Linked DNA regions of Kineosporia sp. NBRC 101731. The protein of the gene in region 1 interacts with the protein of each later gene in a pairwise test. Links are inferred from orthologs where the notes say so. Each region holds a gene or a part of one and is shown on either strand. Other genes may lie near its edges. The genes, in order: lysA and QSK05_RS14365.

The links.
Region 2: the proteins of lysA (region 1) and QSK05_RS14365 interact in binary tests that used the Escherichia coli proteins (3 or more experiments, as listed by UniProt). The link is inferred for Kineosporia sp. NBRC 101731 from one-to-one orthologs.

What each region holds. Positions count from the first base shown.
Region 1 is NZ_BSTC01000001.1:1,501,797-1,505,012, forward strand. The notes cover bases 1-2,903. They hold lysA (diaminopimelate decarboxylase), read left to right. Parts: upstream 1-689; coding sequence 690-2,117; downstream 2,118-2,903. Other genes in these bases: argS (arginine--tRNA ligase), read left to right, coding at 1-658; QSK05_RS06650 (helix-turn-helix domain-containing protein), read left to right, coding at 2,215-2,520; QSK05_RS06655 (methylmalonyl-CoA mutase subunit beta), read left to right, coding at 2,638-2,903. Outside these bases: more of QSK05_RS06655, read left to right, coding at 2,904-3,216. UniProt on the Escherichia coli protein: Specifically catalyzes the decarboxylation of meso-diaminopimelate (meso-DAP) to L-lysine. Is not active against the DD- or LL-isomers of diaminopimelate.
Region 2 is NZ_BSTC01000004.1:317,320-320,405, forward strand. Bases 111-2,883 are described here. They hold QSK05_RS14365 (response regulator transcription factor), read left to right. Parts: upstream 111-1,044; coding sequence 1,045-1,722; downstream 1,723-2,883. Other genes in these bases: QSK05_RS14360 (alpha/beta hydrolase), read right to left, coding at 111-984; QSK05_RS14370 (HAMP domain-containing sensor histidine kinase), read left to right, coding at 1,719-2,792. Also shown: more of QSK05_RS14360, read right to left, coding at 79-110; QSK05_RS14375 (DUF4153 domain-containing protein), read left to right, coding at 2,899-3,086. UniProt on the Escherichia coli protein: Response regulator member of the two-component regulatory system CpxA/CpxR which responds to envelope stress response by activating expression of downstream genes including cpxP, degP, dsbA and ppiA.

The DNA.
Region 1 (3,216 bases):
CATGCTCGGTGCCGACCACCACGGCTATGTGCAGCGGCTCAAGGCGATCGCGGCCTGTGCCGGCGACGACCCGGAGACCTCGCTCGAGGTGCTGATCGGTCAGCTGGTCAGTGTGGGCGGCGCCCGGCTGAGCAAGCGGGCCGGCAACATCATCGAGCTGAAAGACCTGGTCGACTGGCTGGGCGCCGACGCCGTGCGCTACAGCCTGGCTCGTTACCCGGCCGACTCCCCGCTCACGCTCGACGGTGAGGTCCTGCAGAAGAAGACGAACGACAACCCGGTCTTCTACGTGCAGTACGCCCACGCCCGGCTCTGCTCGCTGGCCAACCAGGCCCGGGAGCACGGCGTGGACCGCTCGGTGTTCGAGCCGTCGCTGCTCGACCACGCCACCGAGAACGCCCTGATCGCCGCGCTCGCCCAGTTCCCGGCGATCGTGGCGCAGTCGGCCGAATTGCGTGAACCGCACCGGGTGGCGCGGCATCTCGAGGTCGTGGCCGGCGCGTTCCACAAGTGGTACGACGAATGCCGGGTCACGCCGCGTGGCGACGACCCGGTGGAAGACGTGCACCGCACCCGGCTCTGGCTGGCCGAGGCCAGCAAGCAGGTGCTGGCCAACGGTCTGAACCTGCTGGGCGTGAGCGCGCCCGAGCGAATGTGAACCATCAGACGTGAGGAAGAGCGGAAGCATCATGGGTGCGCATGAGGCGGGCGAGCTGCACAGCCCTGGGTACGGCGGCGTGGCGACGGTTCCGGCCTGGCTGAGGCCGCCGGACGACGTCAACGACCTGCAGGAGGGGCTGTGGTCCCAGACCGTCCACCGGGCGGACGACGGCGCGCTGAAGATCGGCGGTGTGAGCGTCGCCGATCTGGCGGCCGAGTTCGGAACGCCGGCCTTCGTGCTCGACGAGGTCGACTTCCGCGCTCGCGCAACGGGTTTCCGTGATGCTTTCGCCTCGGCCTTCGCCGGGGTCGGCGGTGCGGACGTCTACTACGCGGGCAAGGCATTCCTCTGCACGGCGGTCGCCCGCTGGATCGCGGAAGACGGCCTCTTCCTTGACACCTGCTCCGGCGGTGAACTTGCCGTCGCGCTCCGGGCCGGTGTGCCGGGCGAGCGGATCGCCCTGCACGGCAACAACAAACTCGAGAGTGAGATCGACCGGGCGGTCGCGGCCGGCGTCGGCCGCATCGTCATCGACTCGATGATCGAGATCGACCGCGTCGCCGAGGCCGCGGCCCGGCACGGCGTGGTGCAGCCGGTCTTCGTACGGGTCACGGTCGGCGTCGAGGCCCACACCCACGAATACGTCTCGACCGCGCACGAAGACCAGAAGTTCGGTCTCTCCCTCGCGGGTGGTGTCGCGGCCGAGGCGATCGCGAAGGTCCTGAACACCCCGTCGCTGCGCCTGCTCGGCCTGCACAGCCACATCGGGTCGCAGATCTTCGACACGCAGGGCTTCGAGGTAGCCGCGCGCCGCCTGCTCGGCCTGCACGCCTCGGTGGAGAAAGACCACGGCGTGGTGCTGCCCGAGATCGACCTGGGCGGTGGCTTCGGCATCGCCTACACCAGCCAGCACGACCCGCTCGAGCCCAAGGCCCTGGCCGACCAGCTCGCCGAGCTCGTCATCCGCGAGTGCCGGGGCCTGGGCATCGCGGTGCCGCGGGTCTCGATCGAGCCGGGCCGGGCGATCGCCGGTCCCAGCACGTTCACGCTCTACCGGGTCGGCACGCTGAAAGACGTCACGATCGATCACGGCGGTGTGCGCCGCTACGTGTCGGTGGACGGCGGCATGAGCGACAACATCCGCACCGCGCTCTACGACGCCGACTACTCGTGCACCCTGGCCTCCCGCACGTCCGACGCCACGGCTGCGCTCTGCCGCGTGGTGGGCAAGCACTGCGAGAGCGGCGACATCGTGGTGCGCGACGAGTTCCTGCCCGGCGATGTCGCCCCCGGCGACCTGCTCGCCGTCCCGGCCACCGGCGCCTACTGCCGCAGCATGGCCAGCCAGTACAACCACGTCCCCCGCCCGCCGGTGATCGCCGTGCGTGACGGCAAGGCCCGTGTCATCGTGCGCCGGGAAACTGAAGACGACCTGCTCGCCCTGGACGTCGGCTGACAGTTGGTGCGTAGTGGTCAGTAGTGGTCAGTAAGGGGACGGCGCCGAGCATGCATCGAGCTCGGTGCCGTCTTCCTTTTGCCCCGATACTGAGTCGATGAGCCGAACCCCCGCCGGGGTACCCCGGGCGATGCGCAGGCTGGGTACCGACCTGGCCACGTGGCGGCGGATCCGGCGGCTGACGGTCGAGGAGTTGTCGCAGCGTTCGGGGGTCGGGATCGCGACGATCACCCGCCTCGAGGGGGGTCAGGGGGCACCGCTGGAACACGTGATGCGCGTGGCGGCGGCGCTCGGGGTCGGGGAGGTGCTGGCCACAGCTCTCACACCGCGCAACGTTCTGGCGCGCAGCACTCCGGTGACGTCCCGGAATCCTCCGGCCCCTAAGGTGCCCCCTAAAGCCTGACGTTTCGCCACGTTGCGGCAAAAAGCCTGGTGGGCGGGGTTGTCAGCCCCTATTTCTGTGGCGTAGTTCAAGTTCGGGCCCTGTGCTTGAGGGCCCGGCCTTCCTAAGCTGAGGCCCATGGACGATCTGTCGCTCGCCGCGCTGTTCGATCCGGCCGAGCGCGCCGCCTGGCTGAAGCTGGTGGCCTCGGCCCTGGTCAAGGCCGGCCGGATGACGCCCGATCAAGACCCGGCCGAGGCAGAACGTCTGCTCACCAGCTTCACCTATGACGGCATCGGGGTGCGCCCCCTCTACACGCAGGACGACGCGATCGGTGACGACGTGGTCGGGGTGCCGGGCCGCGCGCCCTTCACCCGGGGCACCCGGATCTCCCCGGCGGACGGCTGGGACGTGCGCCAACTTCACCTCGACCCCGACCCGGCGGTCACCCACGAGGCGGTGATGGCCGATCTGGAGAACGGCGTCACCTCGCTCTGGCTGGCCGGAATGCCGCCGGGCAGTCTGAAGCAGGTGCTCGACGGGGTCCTGCTCGACCTGGCACCGGTGGTGCTCGACGCGGGTACCGGCACGCTTGAGGCTGCGGACGAGTTCCTGGCGCTTCTCGGAGACGTCCAGCCGGCCGGCGGAAATCTCGGTGCCGACCCGATCGGCCTGCGGGCGCGGCTCGGGAACTCCTACGAGCCCGATCTGGCCGAA
Region 2 (3,086 bases), on another replicon or contig:
CCCCCCGCCCGCCGAGCAGATACTCCGCCGGATCGAGGCTCTCGTGAGATCCCGCAGCACCGAACTCTGGGAATGAGGTCAGGCCAGGTGCTGGGCCAGGAAGCGGAACTGGTCCGGCACCAGGCTGCGCCAGTAGTTCGTCGTATGGCCCCCGTCACCGGTCGAGCCCTGCGGCTGCGGGTCGCACCGGCTGCGGTACCGCTTCGTCTCGGCGTAGAACGGATCGTCGCTGCCGCAGGAGACGCTCAGCGGGAACGGGCCCTTGATGCCGGGATGCCGGGACAGGGCGCCCCAGCGGGTGAAGTCCTCGGCGTCGTCGAAGGAACCGGCCGAGCTCACCGCACCGCTGGCGAACAGGGCCGGGCTCGACGCCGCCGCGGCGACCAGCTGACCGGGCGCACCGAAGCGCCCGTTCGTGGCCTCGCGCGCCAGCAGGAGAGATCCGTAGCCACCCATCGAATATCCCATGCTGGCGACCTTCTTCGTACTGAAGCCGAGCTCGGCCACCCGCGGGAGCAACTCGTCCTGCAGCATGGCCAGCGCATTGTCGCCGGAGGCCCGCGGATGCCAGTAGGTCTCGCCGCCGTCCATGGAGATCACTCCGAACGGCGCCCCACCCTCCTGAACGTGCTGGGCCAGGTACTGGTGCAGAGCCAGGCCGCCGAACGCCGAATGGGCACTGTCGCCCCGGCCGTGCAGCACGAGCACCACCGGCAGACCGTCGGGGTCCTGGTCGGGCGGTGTCACCCAGCCCCAGGTCACCTCCCGGCCCCGGGCGGCGGAGTCGAACGTCTCGAAGGTCGGGTCCGAGCCACCGGCGTCCGGAGCTCCGGCCACCACCTGCCCGATGCCCAGCGCGCTCCGCAACCGGGCCCGCCCGGGCAGCACGCCGTTGAGCGACCCGGCCACGGCCGCGCCGGACAGCGCGATGCCCGAGACACCGGCCAGCAGCACGCGGCGGGTGATATGCCCGGAAGAAGCCATGGCGGTGATTATGCCGCGACGGAGAACACCTCCCGGTGCGGGATGCCGTAGTTTCACCGTGTGCAGCGGGTTCTCGTGGTGGAAGACGATCTGGTGATCGCCGACGCGGTCGCGCGGCGGCTGGAGAAGGAGGGTTTCGCGGTCGACGTCGTGCACGACGGTCGCGCGGCGGTAGAAACCTTTCGCGACGAGACCGACCTGCTGGTGCTCGACGTCATGCTCCCGGGCCTGGACGGGCTGGAGGTCTGCCGCCGGGTGCAGGCCGTGCGGCCGGTGCCGGTCCTCATGCTCACCGCCCGCGCCGACGAGGCCGACCGCATCATCGGTCTGGGAGTCGGGGCGGACGACTACCTGACCAAGCCGTTCAGCCCCCGTGAGCTGGTGGCCCGGGTCCGGGCGCTGCTGCGGCGGGTGGAGCGGGCGCAGGAGCTGGCCCTGCGGCGGGCCGGTCTGGACCTCGGCCGGGGCTTGACCGTGGATGTGGCGGCCCGCCGGGTGGATCTGGCCGGGCAGGAGATCCATCTGACCCGCACCGAGTTCGACCTGCTGCACGCCCTGGGCCGCCGGGCGGGCGAGGTGGTGCTGCGCGAGACGCTGCTCACCGAGGTCTGGTCGTGGCCGGAGGCACCCAAGACCTCCCGGGCCATGGACACCCACGTGAAGGCGCTGCGCCGCAAGCTCGGGCCCGGCCGCATCCGCACGGTGCACGGCGTCGGGTACGCCCTGGACACCCCATGACGGCGATGGACCGGCTCGCGCTCTGGTGGGACCGGGTGCGCCCGCTCGACCCGGTGCCCTCGATCAAGATGAAGTTCGCCCTGCTGGTGGCGGTGAACCTGGTGCTCACCGCCGGGGTGACCTGGTTCGCGGTGGTGGAACTGCACTGGCGCACCCGCTACGGCATGATCGTCGCCAGCCTGATCGTGCTGGCCGTCAGCCAGGTCGTGGGTCACGGCATGACCCTGCCCCTGCGCCAGATGACCGCCGCCGTGCGGGAACTGGCGGCCGGTCGCCCGGCCCCGCCCCTGCAGACCAACAGCCGTGACGAGGTCGGTGAGCTGGCCCGGGCCTTCACGGTCATGACCGCCCAGCTCGCCGCGGTCGATCAGCAACGACGGCAATTGCTGGCGGACGTCGGTCACGAGTTGCGCACGCCCGTCGCCGCCCTGCGCGCCCAGGTGGAGAACCTGGTGGACGGGGTGCGCGCCCCGGACGAGCCGGCGCTGGGTGAGGTGCTGGCCCAGGTCGAGCGGCTCGGTGACCTGCTCACCCAGTTCCTGCACCTGGCCAGCACCGACGGCGGGGCGCAGACGCTCCAGCGCCGGCCGGTCGATCTGCAGGAGCTGATCGCGCCGGTGGTCACCGAGATCCGCACGGCCCGGCCCGGTCCGTCGATCACCGTCGACGTCTCCCCCGGGCTGGTCGCCGACGTCGACCCCGCCCGGATGAGCCAGGTGCTCACCAACCTGCTGGACAACGCGGCCCGTCACGCCGGGGACGGCGGGAAGGTGACCGTGAGCGCCCGCGCGCTCACCTCGTCCACCCGTGCGGGTCTGGCCCTCGAGGTGACCGACAACGGACCGGGCATACCGCGCGAGGACTGGCAGAGCGTTTTCGAGCGCTTCGGCTCCGGATCGCCGACGGCCCAGGTCACCTCGCGGCTGGACGGCGGCACCGGCTTGGGTCTGGCCATCGCCCGCTGGGCCGTGGTGCTGCACGGCGGACGGATCGCGGTGGTGCCCGCCGAGGGTGACGGCTGCCGGATCCGCGTGGAGATCCCGGCCTGCCCCGGGCCGGAAGAGTTCTAGAACTCCGGGGAGATTTTGCATGATCACGGAAGGGTTCGGGGGTCTTCACGGAATCTCCACAACCTGACCACAGGAAGCTCCCCGGGTCGCTCCTACCGTCGGCGGCATGAACGACACTCCGGCCCTCGGTCTGTCCACGCCGTCCTGGGCCGATCCGCCGCCACCGCGACTGAGACTGCTGGCGGGGGCGCTGCTCTGCGCCGTTCCGGCCGCTTTTCTGCTGGCAGACACCGCGTTCGGGATCAACGTGCCGGTGATCGCCTACCTGATCGCGGCCACGGTGCTGATGTCCCG